3 regions of the Streptomyces sp. NPDC058653 genome follow, and region 2 is predicted to be linked to each of the others. Evidence: riboswitches for the same ligand, from Rfam matches in the RefSeq annotation. Region 2 holds a riboswitch; each other region holds the start of a gene.

Region 1 (7,918 bases), on a different contig from region 2:
CCGGGGGCAGGCCCGTACCGACGGAGGCGAGGGACGTCGCCGTGGTGGCGGGGAATCCGACGGTGATCGGCCGGCCGGTGCCGCCGCGTGAGCTGCCCAGCAGCGAGGTCAGATACGGCGCCTCGTCCGGGTGGTCCTTGATCTGCTGCCAGCCGAGTCCGTCGATCAGGAAGACGCAGTTGCGGTCGGCGGGGGTGAGTTCGGGGATGACGGCGCCCGGTACGGAGACGCCCTGGCCCGTCAGAAGGGTGGGCAGCAGATCGGCGAGCGAGCCGCCGCCGTACTCGGGGACGGGCGCGGTGGCCAGGGCCAGCGGCTCCGGGTCCTGCCAGGCGGGCGGCGGGGCGGCCATCAACGGCCGGTCGACGGGGTGGCCGCGGTGGCTTCGGAGAGCGACTGGGCGAAGACGAGCGTCTGCCGTACGGTGTCGGGTCCGTCACCGGCCTCGCTGACGCGCAGGCTCAGGTCGTCGGCGGTGGAGTTGCCGGTGTAGCCGTGGTCGGCCTCGCAGTTGGGGTCGCCGCAGGCGGCGGGCTCCAGGTCGATCCGGGCGACGGCGCCCCAGCCGATGGTCAGGACGACCTCACGGGGCAGGGTGCCGGGGGTGTACGACTCGGGGTTGGCGACGACGCGGCTGACCACCACGGACGAGATCCGGTCCAGCTTGACCGACTCGGTCGACGTGGTGGCGTACGGCGTCGGCGAACTGGTGTCGGCGGCCTGCTCGTCGGTGTGGCTGACGATGAAGCGGTGCGCGGTGAGGACGAGGACGGTGACATGCCGGCGGACCTCGTTGGAGTCGAAGGTCGTCTCCTGGTGCACCAGATACGAGGCGATCGGCTCGCCTCCGACAGCGGCCTCCACCGCTTCGGCCACGAGAGCCGGGTAGTAGCCACTGCGCTCGATCGCCGTGCGCAGCCCCTGGGTCGTCGTACCGGTCTTCGCCATGGCCCCATCCTACGGGGGCGGGATGCGTGGCCAGGACCGTGCGGACCTGCTCAGTAGCTGGGCAGGCGGCGCGGGCCGAGGTCGTCGCGGGACGGGGGCGGGGCGAGGCGGACGCACGCGCCGAGGACGGAGAGGCCGTGCGAGGCGACCACCACCGGTTCGAGGGCGACCGAGACGATCTCCGGGTGGTCGTCGACGAGCATGGAGACCCGCAGGAGCAGCTCTTCGAGGGCGGCGGTGTCGACGGGCGCGGAGCCGCGCCAGCCGAAGAGGAGCGGCGCCGTGCGGACGGACCGGATCAGCTCGGCGGCCTCGCGGTCGGTGACGGGCACGAGCCGGTGCGCCAGATCGCCCAGCAGTTCCGAGGCCACACCGGCCAGCCCGAACGAGAGCACGGCGCCGGCGGCCGGGTCGATGACCGCGCGTACGACGGTGTCGACGCCGCGCGGTGCCATCGACTGGACGACGGGACGCAGCTCGGCGGGCTCGCCGAGCAGTTCGGTCAGTTCGCGGTAGGCCGCCCGCAGCCGTGCCTCGTCGGCGAGGTCGAGCCGTACGCCGCCGAGGTCGGCCCTGTGGCGCAGATGGGGCGCCGTGGTCTTGAGCGCGACGGGATAGCCGAGTCCGGCGGCGGCCCGGGCGGCGTCGTCCGGGCCCGGGGCGGGCAGGGTGGGCCGCACCGCGATCCCGTACCGGCCGAGCAGCTCCCGGCTCTCGTCGTCGCCGAGAGTGGTCCCGTGCGGGTCGGTGGGGGCGCCGCCGAGCACCCGGTCGATGAGCGCGGCGGCGGCGCTCTCGTCGATGTCGTCGTACTCGGGCACCTTGCCCGGTTCGGCGGTCTGCCGTCGCCACCGCCCGTAGGTGAAGGCCTGGCTGAGCGCGCGTGCGGCGCGTTCGGCGGCCGGGTAGGCGGGGATCCGGCCCGGAGCGGTGTCCTGACTCCCGTCGTCCTCCCGCGCGGAGTCGTCGTCGGGGGTCGTCGGGCGGGGCTGGGTGACGGTGCCGGGCACCGGAACGGGCCGCGCTTCGGGCCGTCCGACGGCGTCGTCGGACTCGGCCTCGGACTCGTCGGCGGATTCTTCGTCGGCGGATTCGGGCTCGGATTCGGGCTCGGACGGGGGCGGCGTGGGGTGCGGGCCCGGCATCGGGCCCGGGCGTGGTGCCGTCGTGCCGGCCGCCGAGAGGGCCTTCGCCAGGCCGCCGATCTCCACATGCACCACCGCCACCGGCTTCGCGGGCGAGGACGAGGCGGCCTCACGCAGCGCCGCCGCCAGCACCTCGCCGTCGCCCGACTCCATCGCGCCGCTCTCCCCGACCCAGGGGATCGCCGTGACGACGACCGCGTCGCAGCCGGGGTCCGCGAGCGCCGTGGCCAGCGCCGTACGGAAGTCCTCCGGACGGGCCGCCGTCGTGAGGTCGAGCGGGGGCAGCGGGCGCAGGCCCTCCGTCAGGCAGGCGTCGTACGTGAGGAGCCCCAGCGACTCGGAGTTGCCGAGGATCGCCACGTGCGGTCCCGCCGGGAGGGGCTGGGAGGCGAGCAGCAGGCCCGCGTCGACCAACTCCGTGACGGTGTCCACACGGATCACCCCCGCCTGGCTGAGCAGCGCGGACACGGTCGCGTCCGGGATCGTGCCGACCGGCACGGCGTGCCCCGGCGGGGCGCTGCCGCTGTGCCGCGCGCCCTTCGCGACGACGACCGGCTTCACCGCCCCCGTACGCCGGGCGAGCCGTGTGAACTTCCGTGGGTTGCCGATGGATTCGAGGTACATCAGGACGACGTCGGTGTCCGGGTCGTCGTGCCAGTACTGGAGGAAGTCGTTGCCGGAGACGTCCGCGCGGTTGCCCGCCGAGATGAAGGTGGACAGGCCCGCGCCGCGCCGGACCAGGCCCGCGAGCAGCGCGATGCCGATCGCGCCCGACTGTGTGAAGAGTCCGATACGGCCCCGGTCGGGCGGCTCGGGCGCGAGGGAGGCGTTCAGCCGTACGGGCGGGGAGGTGTTGATGACCCCGAACGCGTTGGGCCCGATGACCCGCATGCCGTAGGAACGGGCCTGCCGTACCAGTTCGCGCTGCCGCTCCAGGCCGATGGGCCCGCTCTCGGCGTAACCGGCGGACAGGACGACCAGGCCCTGGACGCCGTGTTCGCCGCAGTCGGCGACGACCTCGGGCACCCGCTCGGCGGGGACGGCGACGACCGCGAGGTCGACGGGCTCCCCGATCTCGGCGAGGGAGCGCACGGCCGGGACGCCGTCCATCTCGCCGAGCGCCGGGGGCAGGGACAGGTTCACCGCGTACGTACGCCCGGTGAAGCTCCCGTCGAGGAGATTGCGCAGTACGGCCCGTCCGACCCCGCCCGCCGCGCGACCGGCGCCGATAACCGCCACCGACGAGGGGCCGAGGAGCCGTTGCACGGAGCGTGCCTCGGCCCGCTGCTCCCGGCCGCGCTGGACGGCGAGGGACTCGGCGGTGGGTTCGAGGTCGAGGACGAGACGGACCGCGCCGTCCTCGAAGCTGCGCCTCTGGGTGAACCCGGCGTCCCGGAACACCTTGATCATCTTGCTGTTGGCGGGCAGCACCTCCGCCGCGAACCGCCGGATTCCGCGCTCGCGCGCCACCGCGGCGATGTGTTCGAGCAGCGCGGACGCGATCCCGCGCCCCTGGTGCGCGTCCTGGACGAGGAAGGCGACCTCCGCCTCGTCGGCCGGGGCCGAGGCCGGCCTGCCGCCGCTGTCGATGCGGTCGTAGCGGACGGTGGCGACGAACTCGCCGCCGACGGTCACCGCGAGGCCCACCCGGTCCACGTAGTCGTGGTGGGTGAACCGGTAGACGTCCTTGTCCGAGAGGCGGGGGTAGGGCGCGAAGAAGCGGTAGTACTTCGACTCGTCGGAGACCTGTTCGTAGAAGTTGACCAGGCGCTCGGCGTCGTCGGTGGTGATGGGCCGGACGCGGGCGGTGCCCCCGTCGCGCAGCACCACGTCTGCTTCCCAGTGAGCGGGGTACGCGTGCTGCGACGGCGGCGTCATGGGGAGAGCCTACGGCGCGCGCGTCGGTAGCGGCGGTTACCGGGGCGGGGCAGGCTATGGGGTGCCGCACCGGTCCGTTCCGGGACACATGAGACACTGGTCTAGACAACAACTGTGAACTTGAAGGGCAACACCATGGCTGAGCGCCGCGTCAATGTCGGCTGGGCCGAGGGCCTGCACGCCCGTCCCGCCTCCATCTTCGTCCGTGCCGCCACGGCTTCCGGCGTTCCGGTGACCATCGCCAAGGCCGACGGCAGCCCGGTCAACGCGGCGTCGATGCTCGCCGTGCTGGGGCTGGGCGCGCAGGGCGGCGACGAGATCGTCCTGTTCTCCGACGCGGACGGCGCCGAGGCCGCGCTCGACCGGCTGGCGAAGCTGGTCGCCGAGGGGCTCGACGAGCTTCCCGAGACCGTCTGATTCGCGGGCGGACGACGCGGCACGCGGACACGACGAGGGCCCCGGCGGAACGGAACGCCGGGGCCCTCGTCGTGCGCCGGCCGATCCGCGAGGATCCGCCGGAGGGGGCCTAGAGCCGTACTCCGTGCGCACGCAGGTAGGCGACCGGATCGATGTCGGAGCCGTACTCCGCGCTCGTCCGCGCCTCGAAGTGCAGGTGCGGGCCGGTGGAGTTGCCGGTCGAGCCGGAGAGGCCGATCCGGTCGCCCGGGGCGACGCTCTGGCCGATGGAGACACCGATCGACGAGAGGTGTCCGTACTGGGTGTAGGTGCCGTCCTTCATACGGAGGACGATGTTGTTCCCGTACGCGCCGCCCCAGCCCGCCTCGACGACGGTGCCGGCGCCGACGGCCAGGACCGAAGTGCCGGAGGCGGCGCGGAAGTCGACGCCGGAATGGCTGCCGGACGACCAGAGCCCGCCGCCTGCCCGGTAGCCGGTGGTGACGGAGGAGCCGGCGACCGGGAGCCCGTAGGAGCCCAGGCGCTCGCGCTCCGCCTCGCGTGCGGCGCGCTCCTCGGCCCGGCGCAGCTCCTTGGCGCGGGCCTCGGCCTTGCGCTTCGCCTCGGCCTTGGCGCGGGCGGCGGCAGCGGCCTCCTTCTTCTCCCGGGCGGCCTTCTCGGCCGCGGCCAGCTGCGCGTCGGCCTGGGCGTCGATCTGCGCGGCGAGGGAGTCGTCGATGACGAGGGCGCGGGCCGGGGCCGCCGGGGCGGCCTCCTGGGCGATGGTCGACTCCGCGTCGGCGGCGAGCGCCGGGGAGGCGAGGGTGCCGATGACACCGGCCGCGGTGAGGGTGGCGGCTCCCGCGAAGTTCGCGCGGCGGCGCGTCGTCCGGTTCGGGGCACGGTGCTTCCCGGTGGCACGGGTGAACGCCATGAAGTGGCTGGTCCTTTCCTTCCTTCTCGCCTACCGGGTTAGCTGACGGGTTCGGAGCAGGAAGGTCTCCTACGGGCTCCTCCGCGGATCGCGCGAAGGCCCCCGATTCACCCCAGGGACATCGATTGGGTCCCCGGCTCCCCAGGCTCGCGCCTGACGGGGACTCGGCGATGGCTGTCCGGTGCCGCGGATGCGGCGGGCTCTGACGAACAGCCGGACCGACGCTAGGCGTTCATCTTTCAATCACCAAACGGACAGGTGCTTTTGTAACGCACGCCACAGGGCATACGGGCAACCGACCGATGAATACGGACATAGCGGGGAACCCCGGTGACAGGTTCGTCACCGGGGTTCCCTTTGTCCTGTGCCGGACACGCCTCGGGGCGCCGCACCGAGCCGCCGCTCACACCTCGGCCGCGCGCCTCAGCCGGCGACGACCGTCACCTCGCCGATGGCCAGGGCCTCGACCGGCTCCCGGATCACCGAGGCGTCGCCGACGAGCACCGTGACCAGCCGGTCGCCGGGGAACGCGCTGACGACGGCGGCCGTCGCCTCGACCGTGCCGGTCTCGGCCAGGCGTGCGTACAGCCGCGCCTGGAAGTCGTCCGGCAGGTGCTGCTCGACCTGGTCGGCGAGCGTGTCGGCGACGGACGCGGCCGTCTCGTACTTCAGCGGCGCGACCCCGACCAGATTCTGCACGGCCGTCTCCCGCTCGGCGTCCGTCAGGCCCTCGGCCGCGAGCGTGCGCAGCACCTTCCAGAGGTCGTCCAGCGCCGGTCCGGTCGACTCGGTGTCGACGGAGCCGCTGATGGCGAGCATGGAGGCGCCCGTGCCGTCCGGGTCCGAGCGCAGCACCTGCGCGAAGGCACGCACGCCGTACGTGTAGCCCTTCTCCTCGCGCAGGACCCGGTCGAGCCGGGAGGTGAGCGTGCCGCCAAGGCAGTACGTGCCGAGCACCTGCGCCGGCCAGACGCGGTCGTGCCGGTCGGGGCCGACGCGGCCGATCAGCAGCTGGGTCTGGACGGCCCCGGGCCGGTCCACGATCACCACACGGCCGGTGTCGTCGGCGGTCACCGGCGGTACGGGGCGCGGCTCGGAGGTGTCGCCCGTCCAGTCGCCGAGGGTCTCGGCGAGCAGGGCGTCCACGTCGACACCGGTGAGATCGCCGACGATCACCGCGGTGGCGGTGGCGGGGCGGACATGCGCCTCGTAGAAGGCACGGACGCCCTTGGCGTCGATGCGCCCGACGGTCTCCTCCGTGCCCTGACGCGGTCGCGACATGCGCGAGGACGCCGGGAACAGCTCCTTGGAGAGCTGCTTCGCCGCGCGACGGGCCGGGTTGGCCTGCTCGTGCGGGATCTCGTCGAGACGGTTCGTGACGAGTCGGCCGACCTCGCTCTCCGAGAACAGCGGGGCGCGCAGGGCGTCGGCGAGCAGACCGAGCGCCTTGGGCAGCCGGGAGACCGGGACCTCCAGGGAGACCCGGACCCCGGGGTGGTCGGCGTGCGCGTCGAGCGTGGCGCCGCAGCGCTCCAGCTCGGCGGCGAACTCCTCGGCGGTGTGCTTGTCGGTGCCCTCGGACAGGGCGCGGGCCATGATCGTGGCCACGCCGTCCAGGCCCTCGGGCTCGGCCTCCAGCGGGGCCGCGAGGGAGATCTCGACGGCCACCACCTGCTGGCCGGGGCGGTGACAGCGCAGCACGGTCAGGCCGTTGGGCAGCGCGCCGCGCTCGGGCGCGGGGAACGCCCAGGGCCTGGCCTCCCCGGCCGTCGGCTGCGGGTGGAACTCCATGGTCACGGCAGCGTCGGTCACTGGTCCGCCCCCTCGTGCTCGTCGGTGGTCTCGTCGGAGGCGGCGTCCTCGTCGTCGGAGGTGAGGGGCTCGTAGACCAGCACCGCCCTGTTGTCCGGGCGCAGCCGGGCCTCGGCCACCGCGCGCACCTCGTCGGCCGTGACGTCCAGCACCCGCTGGACGGCGGTCAGCGCCAGCTGCGGGTCGCCGAACAGCACCGTGTACCGGCACAGTTCGTCCGCGCGGCCCGCGACCGTACCGAGCCGGTCGAGCCATTCGCGCTCCAACTGGGCCTGGGCGCGCTCCATCTCCTCGTCCGTGGGGCCCTCGGCCGCGAACCGGGCCAGCTCCTCGTCCACCGCCGCCTCGATCTGCGGCACCTCGACGCCACCGGACGTCTTCACGTCCAGCCAGCCGAGCGAGGGAGCGCCGGCCAGGCGCAGCAGGCCGAATCCGGCGGCGACGGCCGTACGGTCACGGCGCACCAGGCGGTTGTGGAGACGGGAGGACTCGCCGCCACCGAGGACGGTGAGCGCCAGGTCGGCGGCGTCGGCCTCGCGGGTGCCGTCCTGCGGCAGCCGGTAGGCGGCCATCAGCGCGCGCGCCGGGACCTCCTCGTGGATCTCCTCGCGCAGTTGCTCGCCGATGATGTCGGGGAGCGAGCCGTCGCGCGGCGGCTGCTTGCCGTCGTGCGCGGGGATCGTGCCGAAGTACTTCTCGACCCAGGCGAGCGTCTGCTCGGGGTCGATGTCGCCGACGACGGAGAGCACCGCGTTGTTCGGCGCGTAGTACGTACGGAAGAACTGCCGCGCGTCGTCGAGGGTCG
Region 2 (7,918 bases):
GGTCCACTCGGCCAGCTTCGGATCCAACGCGCAGGCGATGGCCGCGGGGCTGGCCGTTCTGTCGGTGATCGAGGACGAGAAGATCGTCGCCAACGCCAGGACGACCGGTGATCTGCTGCGGACACGGCTGGCCGCGCTGGTCGACCGGTACGAGCTGCTGAGCGAGGTGCGCGGCCGGGGACTGATGATCGGGATCGAGTTCGGCCGGCCGTCGTCGATCGGGCTGCGCAGCCGCTGGACGATGCTCCAGACCGCCCGCAAGGGTCTCTTCGCGCAGATGGTCGTGGTGCCGCTGCTCCAGAAGCACCGCATCCTCACCCAGGTCTCCGGGGACCATCTGGAGGTGATCAAGCTGATTCCGCCGCTGACCATCGGGGAGCGGGAGGTCGACCGCTTCGTGACGGCCTTCACGGCCGTGATGGACGACGCGCACGCGGGTGGCGGACTGATGTGGGACTTCGGCCGGACGCTGGTGAAGCAGGCGCTCGCCAACCGGTGAGGACGGGTGTCGGTGCCGACGCCGGTGTCGGTGGCCGTAGGCGGGTTTGCCTCTGAGGTAATAAATTTGCCTCAGAGGAGAATTGCTGGCGGAATGGGGGCATGAACAACCCCGCCGCTCATGAACAGGCGACCGACCGGACCGACGCCACGGACGAGACCCTGCCGGACGTCGCGCCCCGGCTGCGCGAGCTGCGTCGCGGCCGGGGCCTCACCCTGGAGGCCGCCGCCGGACGGGCCGCGCTCTCCCCGGCCCATCTCTCCCGACTGGAGACCGGACGGCGCCAGCCCTCGCTGCCGATGCTGCTCGGACTGGCGCGCGTCTACGGTACGACGGTCTCCGAGCTCCTCGGTGAGGAGCCGCCCGAGCGCGACCCGGTCATCCGCGCCGCGCGGGCCGAGCCCGTCGAGGCCGACGGCTGGATCTACCGCCAGGCGGGCAGCTCCTCCGGCCGGGCGATGCAGCCGCTGCGGGTGACGGTCCCGTACGGCGCGCAGGGCGACCTCGTCCGCGTCCATCCGGGGGAGGAGTGGATCCATGTCCTGGAGGGGCGGCTGCGGCTCGCCCTCGGGGACGCGGTCCATGTCCTCGACCCGGGCGACAGCGCCCACTTCGACTCGACCACCCCGCACCGCCTCGCGGCGGCCGGCCCCGCCGGTGTCGAGCTGCTGTTCGTGCACACCCTGCTGACCAGCCCTGTCGGTGAGCTGTGCCTGCCCGGTGGGGCGCACCGCCGCTGAACCGGCGCCACTGACCCGCCGTCAGCCGTGACAGCGGGCCCCGACCCGACCGGATCCGACCCGACCAGAGAGGCCATCACCGTGTCCGACAGCCCAGTGGACGCCGTTCAGGAGCCGTCGCCCGAGGAGCCCGCCAAGTCCGTGATGGACGAGGAACGGAGCTTCCCCCGCGGTCTCGCCATCCGGCTCTTCGTCTACCTCGTCGCCGGCCATGTCCTGGCCGGCTTCCTCTATCTGCTCTTCGAGGCGGGCGCCGCCAACCGGTAGGTCCGCGGGGCCCGCCGCTCCGGAGAGGCCTCAGTCCTCGACGAGGCGCGTCCGCAGCCGCTCGCGCGTCTCGTCCGTCAGCCCCAGACCGTCCGTGAGATAGCGGTCGACGCTGCCCCACGTCTCCTCCATCGTCGTGAACGCCGTTTCGAGATAGACGGCGCGCGCGTCGAAGAGCGGGGCCAGCAGCTCCAGCACCTCGGGCGAGGTCCCGCCCGGCGACGGGTCGCTGCGCCGTACCTGATACCTGCGGTGCGGATCGTTCGACTTCAGATAGTCCGCCTCGATCGCCTCCCGCTCCACACCCACCGCGAGCAGCGACACCGCGATGGAGAGACCGGCCCTGTCCTTGCCCGCCGCGCAGTGCATCAGCGCGGGCAGGCTCTCCTCGGCCAGGGAGTGCAGCACGCGCCGGTGCTCGGCGGTGCGGTCCAGAATGATCGAACGGTACGAAGCGGACATCCGGGCCACGCCCTTGCCGTCGGCGAGGATCGACCGCAGCTGGTCGAGATCGCCGTCGCGGACCATCTTCCAGAACTCTGTGCCGTCGGCCGGGTCGGTGAGCGGGATGTTCACATTGCGTACGCCGACCAGCTCGACGTCCAGACCGTCGAGCTTCTGGTCGGCCGCGTTGCGGAAGTCGAAGACGGTGTGCAGTCCCAGCGAGGTCAGGAACGCCGAGTCCTCGGCGGTGGCGTGCGCGAGGTGGCCGCTGCGGAAGAGGCGTCCGTACCGTACGGTCCGTCCGTCGACGGTCGGCAGACCGCCCACGTCCCGGAAGTTGCGTACTCCGGCGAGATCGGGCTCGCCCGGCGGGACCTGCTCCGGCACCTCGTGCGTCACGTGCGCTCCTCCGCGTCTGCGGTCGGCGCTCGTCGCCGACGCGCTCCGACTTTACGACATCGGTTCCCTCTGAAAGCGCCTGGCGAATAGGGCTTCTGTCCGGATTGGGTGATTGCTCATAAGGTGCCCCGGTCGCAGGTGAGATGGGTGCAGATCGGCTTCGGCTGGTGAGCAGGATCATATCCGTGACGGTGTGTGGCCGGGCGCGGGAAGGGAATTGGGGGCGTCGCACGGAATTCGAAGATCCGTAATCCACGCAGGGTGACCGCTCACGGAGCCGATATTCAAGGGTGGATTGACGGAGAGGATTCACCGGCTTGTACCGGTCGCCCCACGCGGCTTACCGTCACCGCAATCCGAGCGGATCGCCGAATCCTGCCGCCGTTCGGAATCCGCATCCACCCAGCACTCATCAACGTGTGGCAGGAGCGGGGGACCCAGGTAGAACGCCGGTCCGGAGATCCGGACGGCTTGGGGTGAAGCCGCGTCACGGCGCGGCCGGGCATCTCCAGCCCGAACCCGACAGCTCACCTCGTAGGCGCCGGAGAGGAATTCGCCATGCCCGGAAAGGGTAAGCACCGTCGTCCGAGGACCAACCCGATCACCCGTGGATTCGTCGCCGCGGGAACGGGTGGCGCCGCCATCGCAATTCCGCTCATCGGTGCCACGGGCGCCCACGCCGCGGAGCAGTCCTCCGCACCGTCGGCGGCCTCCGGGCGCGCCGTCGCCGCGGCGCACAGCACGGCCACCGCGCAGACCGCCCAGAAGGCCGCGACCGCCAGAACCGTGCGGACGTACTCCGTCACCGCGGGGGACTACCTCGCCAAGATCGCCGAGAAGCAGAAGGTCAGAGGCGGCTGGCAGAAGCTCTACGCGGACAACCGGGAGGCCGTCGGTGACAACCCGTCGCTGATCCACCCGGGTCTGAAGCTCACCATCGGCGCCAAGGCCAAGGCCAAGGCGTCCGCCGAGGACAAGGCCGAGGCCGCTCCGAAGAAGGCAGCCCCGAAGAAGGCCGCGCCCGCGAAGCCCGCTCCGGCCGAGCCCGCCCCGAAGGCCGACACCACCGCGAACGAGCCGGCCGCGCAGAGCGCCGACTCCGGCTACACCGCGCCCGTCGACGGCGCGACCGTCACGACCCCGTACCGCGCCGCCGGCGGCAGCTGGGCCAGCGGCTACCACACGGGCGTGGACTTCGCGGCCGCCTCGGGTACCACCGTCAAGGCGGTCGGCCCCGGCACCGTCGTCTCGGCCGGCTGGGCCGGTTCGTACGGCAACGAGGTCGTCATCCAGCACGACGACGGCCAGTACTCGCAGTACGGCCACCTCTCCTCGCTCTCCGTCTCGGCGGGCCAGCGGGTCTCCGGTGGCGACCAGATCGGCCTCTCCGGTTCCACCGGCAATTCCACGGGACCGCACCTGCACTTCGAGATCCGCACCGGTCCGAGCTACGGCTCCGACGTCGACCCGGTGGCGTACCTGCGCGAACACGGCGTTTCCCTCTGACCACTTCGGTCACGCACGTAATCGGCCGTTCGGCCGGCACCTTCGGGTACCGGCCGAACGGCCTTTCGTATATTCCCCGGTTGAACGAATTTTGACCGATGGCGTTTCTCACCGAAGCCGGCGTCTTCTTACGGTCGCGTAGGTCGGATCCCCGGGTGAATGATGTTCTGCTGTGGCTGACGATTCGAGAACGGAAACCAGAGGTGCCTTCGGGTCTTACGCGGCCATCGGTGACAGTTTCACCGAGGGCGTCGGCGATCCCGGACCGGGCGGAATCTACGTCGGCTGGGCGGACCGTCTCGCGGTACTGCTCGCCGACCGGACGCCGGAAGGATCGTTCCGGTACGCCAATCTCGCCGTACGAGGACGACTGCTCGACCAGATCGTCGCCGAGCAGATCCCGCGGGCCAAGGAACTCGCCCCGGATCTGGTGACGTTCTGTGCCGGCGGGAACGACATCATCCGGCCCGGCTCCGACCCCGACGACGTCGCCGAACGTTTCGAACGGGCGCTGGCCGACCTCACGAGCGCGGTCGGCACCGTCATGGTCCCCACCGGGTTCGACACCCGGGGCGTGCCGGTCCTGCGCCATCTGCGCGGCAAGATAGCCACGTTCACCGCCCATGTCCGCTCCATCGCCGACCGCCACGACTGCCCGGTGCTGGACCTGTGGTCGCTCAAGTCCGTCCAGGACAGGCGCGCCTGGAACGGCGACCGGCTGCACCTGTCACCCGAGGGCCACACCCGCGTGGCGCTGCGCGCGGCCCAGGTCCTCGGCCTCGACACCCCCGCCGACCCCGACCAGCCGTGGCCGCCCCTGCCGCCGCGCGGCACCCTTGAGGTGCGCCGCGACGACATGCAGTGGGCGCGCGACTATCTGGTGCCCTGGATCGGCCGCCGGCTCCGCGGTGAATCCTCGGGCGACCACACCGTCGCCAAACGCCCGGACCTGCTGCCGCTGGTACGTCACTGAGTCACCCCGGCCCCACGGGAGCCGCCGCGGCCGGTACGCGTTCCAGGACGCCGCCCGCGAAGACGTCGTACAGCGGGAGCGTCTCCAAGTGGACGTAGCCGATGTGGCAGTCGCAGGTGGCGAGGGGGCACGCGCGGGGTTCGAGGGCGCGGCGGTAGGTGCCGTCGTAGAGATTGCCCAGCTCCGCCGGGACGAAGTGGCAGCGGCGGACCGTCCCCTCGCCGTCCACCGAGATCACCGACTCGCCCGTGCGGCACGGGAGGCCCGCCGAGCGGTGCGGGTGACGGCTGAACGGGAACAGCGGGTCGATCGAGGTCCACTGGGCGGCCTCCGGGTCCGCATACGTCCGGCCCTCCGCCGCGTTGACCCACAGGTAGACATGCCCGGGGAGATCCGCGCGGAGCCGGCGCGCCTGGTCGAGATGGTCGGGGAACCCGACGATCCCGACGCTGAAGCGGATGCCCGCCGCGCCCAACTCGCGGGCCTTGGTGAGGAAACGGTCGTACGGCGTCTGGCCCGGGTGATACGTGCACCAGAGCGCCAGCTTCTCCGGGTCGGCGGCTTTCAGCCAGTCCGTGCGGCAGCTCAGGTTCGTCTGGATGGCGACCCGCGCGACATGCGGGAGGTGGGAGAGCTCGGTCAGCGCCCGCCGGTACCAGGAGCGGGTCAGCCCTTCGCCCCACGGGGTGAAGAGGACCGACAACCGGTCGCCGGTCTGCGCTGCCACCCACGCCGTGAACCGCTCCAGCGCGGCCCTGTCCGCGCGCAACTGGTCCGTGCTGTCACGGCGCTTGGCGAACGGGCAGTACGGACAGTCGTAGTCGCAGGAGGCGAGCGGGCCCCGGTAGAGGATCGTCAGGTCCACGGCGGCCTCACTTCGGTTCGTACGCGGCCATCGCGGCCCGCACGGCGGGGGAGAACAGGGCCGGGCCCAGCGCGTCCGAATGGGCGAGCCCTTCGGGGGAGAGCCGCAGCAGACCGGGACCGGCGCCCGCGTCGAGCCAGCCGAGACCGGCGAAGCGGTCCAGCTCGGCGGGGAAGTCGTCGGCGGGAAGGCTGCCGAACCGCGCGCGGTACTCCTCCAGCGCCATGCCCTGCGCCTGGAGCAGCGACTGGAGAAGATGTCGGCGGCGCGCCTCGTCCAGGTCGACCGCACGGCCGACCTCGGCCCGGGAGAAGTCCTCGGTCCGCGTGTAGTCGTCGATGATGTTCCGGATCTCGCGCATCCCGACCGCGTAGTCGAAGGAGTAGTGCAGCTCCGAGGTGTACGAACGCGCCCCGCAGCCCAGGCCGATCATGCCGTCGGTCTGGCACGCGTAGTCGTCCGCCCCCTCGTGGGGCGCGTCTCGGCGGCGGAACATCCGCATCGACACCTGCTCGTACCCCTCGGCGAGCAGATGGTCCCGGCCCCGCCGGTAGAGATCGAGCCGCTGGGCGTCCCAGCCGGCCTCGCCGGGATGGGCGCGCCTGCCGAGCGGGGTCAACGGCCGTGCGTACAGCGGGTAGAGATACAGCTCCTCGGGCCGCCAGGCCAGCGCCGCGTCCAGCGAGAGCCGCCAGGACTCCGGGGTCTGTCCGTCGATGCCGTAGATGAGGTCGATGTTGAGGACCGGGATCCGCGTGTCCCGGATCCGGCCGAGCGCCGCCTCGACGTCGGAGCGGTGCTGCGGACGCACCGCCGCCCTCGCCTCCTCCTCGACGAAGCTCTGCACTCCGATGCTCAGCCGCGTCGCCCCGCGCTCGGCCAGCACCGCCAGCCGGTCGGCCGTGGCGGTCGACGGCGAGGTCTCCACCGAGAGCGGGACGGCCCGCAGGTCGGCGCCCATCCGTTTCTCGGCGATGTCGCAGAGCCGCTCCAGCTCGCCGGCCGTCAGGAAGGTGGGCGTGCCGCCCCCGAAGGCGGCTGCGGCGAAGCTCACGCCGGTGCCCGTCGTGCCGTCCGCGTGGAGCGCGTCGGCCACGGCGGTCGCCTGCCGGTCCAGCGCGTCCAGGTAACGGGTCGTCAGTTCGTCGGGGACTCCGATCCGGGTGAAGAGGTTGCAGAAGCCGCAGCGGACCTCGCAGAACGGTATGTGCAGATAGAGCGAGAGCGCGTCCTTGCGTTCACCGGCCCACAGACCGCTCAGCGCGGGGCGGTCGGCGAGCGGGCGGTATGCCGTCTTGTGCGGATAGGCGTACACGTAACTCTCGTACGGGCGCGGCCGGGGCGCGGTGCCGGTGGTACTGGTCGGATGGGTCATGAGGGTGCCCCTGGCTCCAGGAAGAAATGGGCGTACGGCACGGTCCAGACGGACTTGTGGCCCAGACGGTGACCCGTCCAGCCGTCGTCACCGTAGGCCGTGCCGTGGTCGGAACAGACGATGGTGAAGCAGCGGCGGCGGCTGCCGGCCGCGGCGAAGAGCCGGCCGATGTGCCGGTCCACATATTCGAGCGCGGCGGCGTGCGTCCGGCGGGAGTCGCCCGCCTCACGGGTGGCGCCGGGCAGATGGAACCAGTTCGGCTGGTGCAGCGACGGCACGTTGACGAAGAGGAACAGCCTTTGCGTGGCGGGCAGTTCGGCGACGACCCGCTCCGCGCGGGCCACCTGAGACTCGAAGGACGTCGGCGACGCGACACCGAACTCCGGCTCCCAGTGGCTCTCCTGGAACATCCCCGGCAGTACGGAACCGAGGGCGCCACGCTTGTTGAAGAAGCCGACGCCCCCGATGCAGACCGTCCGGTACCCGGCGTCCGCGAGACCCGACACGAGGTCGGGCGCGTCGAAGACGAACGTCCGCCCGGCGGTGGACTCGCTGCCCTCGAATCGCGCGGCGAACAGCCGCGGATGCGGTCCCGCCGCCGCGGGCGTGGGCAGGAACCCGGCGAACATGGCCTGGTGCGAGGCGTAGGTGAAACTGCCCGGCGCGTGCCGCTTCTCCCAGCGCCCACCCGGCAGATACCGACCGAGATTGGGCAGCCGTCCGGCCTCGGCCAGCTCGACGGCCACGTCGTACCGGAGTGTGTCGAGGGTGACCAGCAACAGATCGTCCCGCCCGACGACTTGACGCATGTCGGGCAGTCCCGCGTCGGCCGTGTCCGCCGTAGTGGCGA
Region 3 (7,180 bases), on a different contig from region 2:
TGCGCGCCCTGATGGCCGCGACGCTGGTGCGGCACACCGGCCGGAGCGCCGAGCGGATCGACGCCGACATCGACCGGGACACGATCTTCGACGCGGTGGGCGCCAAGGAGTACGGCCTGGTGGACCAGGTCGCCCAGGACCGCAGGTCGTCCCTCGGCTTCAACACCCCCGGATGAGACGCCGATGCTGCCGCCGGAGATGGAGCCGCTGCCCGCGCTGACCCGCGCCGAGGGGGACCTCGTCGACAGTTATCTCCGGGTCGTCGACCTGGTCGGCCGGATCAACCCCTCGCGCGCCGACGACACGTACGGCGCGCTGCGCGCGGCGCAGGCGCTGGTGACCAGGGCCGCCGAACTGCGCGACGCGCTGACGGTGATGCACGCGAGGGGAGAGACGGAGCTCCACACGCCGACCCTGGACCGCACACTCCGGCTGCTCGACGGGGAGCGCAGAGCCGCGCGGGTCACCATGCCGCCCGGCCCGGTGACTTGATACGGATCCGTGCCCCACGGACCCCGGCGCGGGGCCCACGAGCCTCGCCGCGCCACGGACTTCGGCCGCCGCCGCGCCCGTACGGACGCACCCGAGGAGCATCCGGGCGCTCGTTCGGCGTATCGACCCGCCCATGGCGATCGGACCGACGAGTTGCGGCCACCGATCGGCCGTCCGGTGGTAAGGCGTCGCTGCGTCGCAGGTACAGCGCGTGCGCGGTCATATGAGTTGTTCTGAAAATAGCCCCTATCAACCCATATAGCCCATAAGTGACGAGAGTCACACCTGCCCGTTTCAGCACGGAAATGAGCTGACGGCGCGTCAAGATCCGTGGGACGACAAGCCCCCGCCACCTCGGCGGGGCGGTCCGGGTGGACGCCGAGTCCTGCCGCCGCTCCGGATGCCTGGTCGACACGAGTGGATCGGCAGGAGTGGAGGACCCGAGCAGTTCGGGGCGGTCCGAGCATGGACCGCTCCTCGGGGTGAAGCCGCGTCAGCGGCCGGGCATCTTCGCCTGTCCGAACCCGACAGGTCATCCTTCACAGGCGGCTGACGAAGGGTTGCGCATGTCCGCGCAGACACAGGTCCCGTCACTGCTCTCCCGGGCCGGCACCGCGTCGGTCCTCCTCGCCGCCGTCGGCGGCACGATGCTGGCGCCCGGCGCCGTCCCGGAGGCCCACGCCCAGCCGGCCGCCGCGAGGGCGCTGGATGTGGCCGCGTCCAAGAAGGGCGCCCCGTACAAGTTCGGGGGCACAGGTCCGCACCGGTTCGACTGCTCGGGGCTGACGGCGTTCTCGTACAAGAAGGCCGGCAAGGCGCTCCCGCGTACCGCGCAGCAGCAGTACAACCGCACACGCCATATCCCGGCGTCCGAGCGCAGAGAGGGGGACCTGGTGTTCTTCCACTACGGAAGCAGCGTCTACCACGTCGGGATCTACGCCGGCCGCGGCAAGATCTGGCATTCGCCCAAGAGCGGTCAGGTGGTGCGGCTGGAGCGCATCTGGTCCCGCGGCGTCTGGTACGGCCGGGTCCGCTGACACCGGGCGTCACCGCGCCGACCGTGCCCGGCCCGCTCAGCCCTGGGCCCGTACCGTCCAGGGCAGGGTGATCCAGACCGTCTTGCCGCCGTCCGCGGTGGGGGTGACGGCGAGCCGCCCGCCGTGCTCGGCGGTCAGCGCCCGGATGATGACCATGCCGCGGCCGTTGTCCTGCTGGACGGCGGCCGGGAGCCGCTGCGGCCAGCGCGGGTGGCTGTCCGTGACTCCGACGCGCAGTTCCTCGTCGCGCCGCAATGTGACGTCGACCGTGAAGGTCGGCGAGGTGCCGAGGGTGTGCTGCACGGCGTTGGTGGCGAGCTCCGAGATGATCAGGCGAACCGTTTCGGCTGTGCCGGCGCCGTCCGGCAGTCCCCATTCGGTGAGCACACGAGCGACGTATCTGCGTGCCTCGGACACCGAGGCCGGATCGCTCGGCAGGGTGACGGATGCTTCCTGATGGTCTGCCATGGCGACGCTGTCCCTTTCCCACCGGGACGACGACCGACCTATGGCTGTTGCCCGCGGGTACGTCCCCGGATTGCGCTGCGCGCCACACTGCCATCAACGGCACCCGGTGCACGCGCGATCCGCCGGGATACGCCCCCGTCTGTCGCTCTAAGCGGTGAACCCTGCTACGCGAGACCGTATTTACACGGGCTCAAGTTCCGGGCCCCGGCGACCGACAGGCGACGAGGATACGCCCGGCACGGCGAGAGCCGCGCCAACTCATTCCGTGGGCGTCACGGCTCCGGCGGGAGCGGCCCCGATGATCGTCGCCAGCGCGCCCGCCACCTGGGCGTCCGTCAGATCGGCGCGGGCCGTGAGCCTGATCCGGGAGATCCCGTCCGGTACCGACGGCGGCCGGAAGCAGCCCACCAGCAGCCCCGCCGCCCGGCAGTCGGCGGCCCACCGCACGGCCGCGTCAGGGGAGGGCGCCCGGACGGAGACGACGGCCGCGTCCGGGCGTACGGCGGTGAGCCCCGCCCCGGTCAGCCCCCGGTGCAGCGCGCCGGCCACCGCGCGCGCCCGGAGGGCCAGCGACGGGTCCTCGCGCAGCAGCCGCAGGCTCGCCAGCGCGGCTCCCGCGGCGGCCGGGGCGAGTCCGGTGTCGAAGATGAACGACCGCGCCGTGTTGACGAGTTGGGCGACGACCCGGGCCGGGCCGAGGACAGCGCCGCCCTGACTGCCCAGCGACTTGGAGAGGGTGAGGGTGACGACCGTCCCCGGGTCCCCGGCCAGACCCGCCGCGTGCACGGCGCCACGCCCGCCGTCGCCGAGCACACCGAGACCGTGCGCGTCGTCGACGAGGAGGGCCGCGCCCCTCGTACGGCACACCTCGGCCAGCCGGGCGAGCGGCGCCGCGTCACCGTCCACCGAGAACACCGAGTCGCTGACGGCCAGCGCCCGGGAACCCTCGTACGTCTCCAGCGTCTTGGCCACCGCCTCCGGGTCCGCGTGCGGTACGACCACGGTCTCGGCGCGCGAGAGCCGGCAACCGTCCACGATGGACGCGTGGTTGGCGGCGTCGGAGACGACGAGCGAGCCGCGCGCGGTCAGCGCGGTGAGGGCGGCGAGGTTGGCGGCGTACCCGGACGACAGGACGAGGGCGGCCTCGAAACCGCAGAACGCGGCCAGCTCGCGCTCCAGTTCGGCGTGGAGTGCGGTGGTCCCGGTGACCAGCCGCGAGCCGGTGGCACCCGCGCCCCAGCGGCGCGCGGCGTCGGCCGCCGCGCCCGTCGTCACGGGATGGCGGGTGAGCCCCAGGTAGTCGTTGCTGGCGAGGTCCAGCAGCGGGGAGTCGGCGGGGCGGGGGCGCAGCGCACGGACCAGACCGGACCGCTCACGCAGCCGCGCCTCGTCGTCGATCCAGCCGAACGGGTCCGGCGGGGTCGACGGGGACGGCATGCCCGGCACGGGCGGTTCGGCTGGCACGGCTGAGGTCCTTTTGTAGGCAGCCCACAGACCCTAACCGTGGATCGCTCCGCCCCGGGTGTGGTCATACACACACCTGAATGCACCTGTCTTGTGGGATTCATCCTTGGCCCGGGGGCCCGCCGTAGGCCAGGATCGGCGCCATGGACCTGCTGAACACACTGGTGGAGAAGGGCCTTCGGCGAGAGCTGCCGTCGCGCGAAGAAGCGCTCGCCGTGCTGGCGACCTCCGACGACGAACTGCTCGAAGTGGTGGCCGCGGCCGGGAAGGTGCGCCGCCAGTGGTTCGGGCGGCGGGTCAAGCTCAACTATCTCGTCAACCTCAAGTCCGGGCTCTGTCCCGAGGACTGCTCGTACTGCTCGCAGCGGCTCGGGTCCAAGGCCGAGATCCTCAAGTACACCTGGCTGAAGCCCGACGAGGCGTCCAGGGCCGCGGCGGCCGGAGTGGCCGGCGGTGCCAAGCGGGTCTGTCTGGTGGCCAGCGGCCGGGGGCCGACGGACCGGGACGTCGACCGTGTCTCGCAGACCATCGGCGCCATCAAGGAGCAGAACGCGGACGTCGAGGTCTGCGCCTGTCTCGGTCTGCTCTCCGAGGGCCAGGCCGAGCGTCTGAAGGCGGCGGGCGCCGACGCGTACAACCACAACCTCAACACCTCCGAAGCCACGTACGGCGACATCACCACCACCCACACCTACGCGGACCGGGTGGAGACGGTGCGGCACGCGCAGGGCGCGGGTCTGTCGGCCTGTTCCGGGCTGATCGCGGGCATGGGCGAGAGCGACGCCGACCTGGTGGACGTGGTCTTCGGACTGCGCGAGCTGGACCCGGACTCGGTGCCGGTCAACTTCCTCATCCCGGTGGAGGGCACCCCGCTGGCCAAGGAGTGGAACCTGACCCCGCAGCGGGCGCTGCGCATCCTCGCGATGGTGCGGTTCGTCTGCCCCGATGTGGAGGTCAGGCTCGCGGGCGGGCGTGAGGTGCATCTGCGCACGATGCAGCCGCTCGCGCTGCACCTGGTCAACTCGATCTTCCTGGGCGACTACCTCACCACGGAGGGCCAGGAGGGCAAGGCGGACCTGGACATGATCGCGGACGCCGGTTTCGAGGTCGAGGGCACGGACACGACGACGCTGCCCGAACACCGGAGCGGCGGGTGCGCGAGCGCCTGCGGCCCGGCGGCGGACGACGCCACGGCGGACGACGCGGCATCCGTCGGGGCCCCGGCCGGCGCCGGGCCCGCCCGTACCGACCTGGTGACCGTACGGCGGCGCGGCGCCGGTACCGATCTGGCGCCCAATGCCTGACACGCCGCTTCCGCGCGTACCGGCTCCGGGCGAGCTCCTGGCGCTGGACCGGGCGCATGTCTGGCATCCGTACGGTCCGATGCCCGGCCGCACGGACCCGCTGGTCGTGGAGTCCGCGTCGGGCGTACGGCTCCGGCTCGCCGAACCGGCTTACGGGCAGCGCGAGTTGGTCGACGGCATGTCCTCCTGGTGGTCCGCGATCCACGGCTACAACCACCCGGTCCTCAACGAGGCGGCGCACGACCAGCTCGCCCGGATGAGCCATGTCATGTTCGGCGGGCTCACCCATGAGCCCGCCGTCCGGCTGGCGGCCCGGCTGGTGGAGATCACCCCCGAACCGCTCCGGCATGTCTTCCTCGCCGACTCGGGATCGGTGTCGGTCGAGGTGGCCGTCAAGATGTGCCTCCAGTACTGGCGTTCGCTGGGCCGCCCGGCCAAACAGCGGCTGCTGACCTGGCGCGGCGGCTACCACGGCGACACCTGGCAGCCGATGTCGGTGTGCGACCCCAAGGGCGGTATGCACGGGCTCTGGTCGGGGGTGCTGCCGCGCCAGATCTTCGCCGACGCGCCGCCCGCCGATTCCGAGGAGTACGACGAGACGTACGCGGACCGGCTGCGCGCCCTCGTCGCGCGCCATGCCGACGAGCTGGCCGCCGTGATCGTGGAGCCGGTGGTGCAGGGCGCGGGCGGTATGCGCTTCCACTCCCCCGCCTACGTGCGGGTGCTGCGCGAGGCCTGTGACGAGAACGGCGTGCTGCTGATCCTCGACGAGATCGCGACGGGCTTCGGCCGTACCGGCGCGCTGTTCGCGGCGGAGCACGCGGGCGTCAGTCCCGATGTGATGTGTGTGGGCAAGGCGCTGACCGGCGGATATCTCACGATGGCGGCGACGTTGTGCACCTCTGCGGTGGCCGACGGCATCTCGCGGGGCGAGGTGCCGGTCCTCGCGCACGGGCCCACCTTCATGGGCAATCCGCTCGCCTCCGCCGTGGCGTCCGCCTCGATCGACCTGCTGCTCGGCCAGGACTGGCAGGGCGAGGTCAAGCGGATCGGGGCGGGACTGCGGGACGGCCTCGCCGAGGCGGCGTCACTGCCCGGGGTGCGGGACGTGCGCGTCCTCGGCGCGATCGGCGTCGTACAGCTGGACCACGAGGTGGACATGGCGGCGGCCACCCGGGCGGCGGTACGCGAGGGTGTGTGGCTGCGGCCGTTCCGGGACCTCGTGTACACGATGCCGCCGTACGTGACGGACGACGACGACATCGCCCGGATCTGCCGCGCGGTGGCGGCGGCGGCGCGGGAGGCCTGAGATGCCCGTACTGATCGTCTCGGGGACCGGGACGGAGATCGGCAAGACCGTCGTCACGGCGGCCCTCGCCGCGGTGGCCCTGGCCGGGGGCCGTACCGTCGCGGTGCTGAAGCCCGCGCAGACCGGTGTCGCCCCCGGAGAGCCGGGCGACGTCGACGAGGTGGTCCGGCTGGCGGGCGCCCTCACCACGGTCGAACTGGCCCGTTTTCCCGAGCCGTTGGCGCCCGCGACCGCCGCCCGGCGCGCGGGCGCGCCGCCCGTACGGCCCGAGGAGATCGCGGAGACGGCCGAGAAGCTGGCGACCGAACACGACCTGGTGCTGGTCGAGGGCGCGGGCGGTCTGCTCGTACGGTTCGACGACGAGGGCGGCACGCTCGCCGACGCCGCCCGGCTGCTCGGAGCCCCGGTGCTGGTAGTGGCGCCCGCCGGGCTCGGCACGCTGAACATGACCGCGCTGACGGCCGAGGCGCTGGACAGGCGCGGGCTCACGGCGGCGGGTGTGGTGATCGGCAGCTGGCCCGCCGTGCCGGATCTGGCCGCACGCTGCAATCTGGCCGATCTGCCGGGCGTCACCGGTGCCCCGCTGGTGGGGGTGGTGCCGCACGGCGCCGGCGCGCTGGCCGCGCCCCGGTTCCGGGCGACCGCCGGCGACTGGCTGGCTCCGGAACTCGGCGGCGGCTGGGACGCCGCGCGGTTCGCGGCGGCCGTATCCCAACCGGACGCCTCGGCCCGCCGGGCCGCCGGGCACGCGGGGATACGGTAACGAGTTACGTCCCGCGAGCTGCCGGGCGGAGCCGTACGGGGAAGAATCATGGTCACGCCCTGTACGCCGGAGGAGATCCGCCCCATGCACCTACGCAATCGCAAGGCTCCCAAGGACTCCGTGCACCACCCGCTCTTCGCGCGTTTCTACGCGCGGATGAGCGTCGCCGCCGACAGCAAGGGCGGTATCTCCGCGCACCGCGCGGAGCTGCTGAGCGGTCTGTCGGGACGGGTCGTGGAGGTCGGCGCGGGCAACGGGCTGAACTTCACGCACTATCCGGCGGCGGTCTCCGAGGTCGTGGCGATCGAACCGGAGCGGAGCCTGCGGCGGCTGGCGGTGGGCG

Evidence for each region. Region 2 has a riboswitch for cyclic di-AMP ahead of ACFWU9_RS14235 (LysM peptidoglycan-binding domain-containing M23 family metallopeptidase). Riboswitches for the same ligand answer to the same signal wherever they lie in the genome.
Region 1: another riboswitch for cyclic di-AMP. It lies ahead of ACFWU9_RS25410 (M23 family metallopeptidase); the one in region 2 lies ahead of ACFWU9_RS14235 (LysM peptidoglycan-binding domain-containing M23 family metallopeptidase).
Region 3: another riboswitch for cyclic di-AMP. It lies ahead of ACFWU9_RS26505 (C40 family peptidase); the one in region 2 lies ahead of ACFWU9_RS14235 (LysM peptidoglycan-binding domain-containing M23 family metallopeptidase).

What each region holds. Positions count from the first base shown of each region.
Region 1 covers NZ_JBHXRM010000033.1:68,530-76,447, reverse strand. Annotated here, with positions in the region: gene ACFWU9_RS25430 (alkaline phosphatase family protein) at 1-352, opposite strand, end outside; gene ACFWU9_RS25425 (DUF5998 family protein) at 352-948, opposite strand; gene ACFWU9_RS25420 (GNAT family N-acetyltransferase) at 999-3,971, opposite strand; gene ACFWU9_RS25415 (HPr family phosphocarrier protein) at 4,107-4,388, shown strand; gene ACFWU9_RS25410 (M23 family metallopeptidase) at 4,498-5,301, opposite strand; cyclic di-AMP (ydaO/yuaA leader) riboswitch at 5,314-5,481, opposite strand; gene ACFWU9_RS25405 (M16 family metallopeptidase) at 5,725-7,092, opposite strand; gene ACFWU9_RS25400 (M16 family metallopeptidase) at 7,110-7,918, opposite strand, start outside.
Region 2 covers NZ_JBHXRM010000013.1:121,568-129,485, forward strand. Annotated here, with positions in the region: gene ACFWU9_RS14215 (aspartate aminotransferase family protein) at 1-499, shown strand, start outside; gene ACFWU9_RS14220 (helix-turn-helix domain-containing protein) at 601-1,239, shown strand; gene ACFWU9_RS14225 (DUF6126 family protein) at 1,381-1,506, shown strand; gene ACFWU9_RS14230 (tyrosine-protein phosphatase) at 1,537-2,337, opposite strand; cyclic di-AMP (ydaO/yuaA leader) riboswitch at 2,739-2,903, shown strand; gene ACFWU9_RS14235 (LysM peptidoglycan-binding domain-containing M23 family metallopeptidase) at 2,908-3,855, shown strand; gene ACFWU9_RS14240 (SGNH/GDSL hydrolase family protein) at 4,028-4,828, shown strand; gene ACFWU9_RS14245 (STM4011 family radical SAM protein) at 4,830-5,693, opposite strand; gene ACFWU9_RS14250 (STM4012 family radical SAM protein) at 5,701-7,068, opposite strand; gene ACFWU9_RS14255 (STM4013/SEN3800 family hydrolase) at 7,065-7,877, opposite strand.
Region 3 covers NZ_JBHXRM010000036.1:45,885-53,064, forward strand. Annotated here, with positions in the region: gene ACFWU9_RS26495 (ATP-dependent Clp protease proteolytic subunit) at 1-176, shown strand, start outside; gene ACFWU9_RS26500 (hypothetical protein) at 184-492, shown strand; cyclic di-AMP (ydaO/yuaA leader) riboswitch at 884-1,055, shown strand; gene ACFWU9_RS26505 (C40 family peptidase) at 1,059-1,529, shown strand; gene ACFWU9_RS26510 (ATP-binding protein) at 1,566-1,997, opposite strand; gene ACFWU9_RS26515 (8-amino-7-oxononanoate synthase) at 2,256-3,434, opposite strand; gene bioB (biotin synthase BioB) at 3,605-4,765, shown strand; gene ACFWU9_RS26525 (adenosylmethionine--8-amino-7-oxononanoate transaminase) at 4,758-6,074, shown strand; gene bioD (dethiobiotin synthase) at 6,076-6,837, shown strand; gene ACFWU9_RS26535 (class I SAM-dependent methyltransferase) at 6,922-7,180, shown strand, end outside.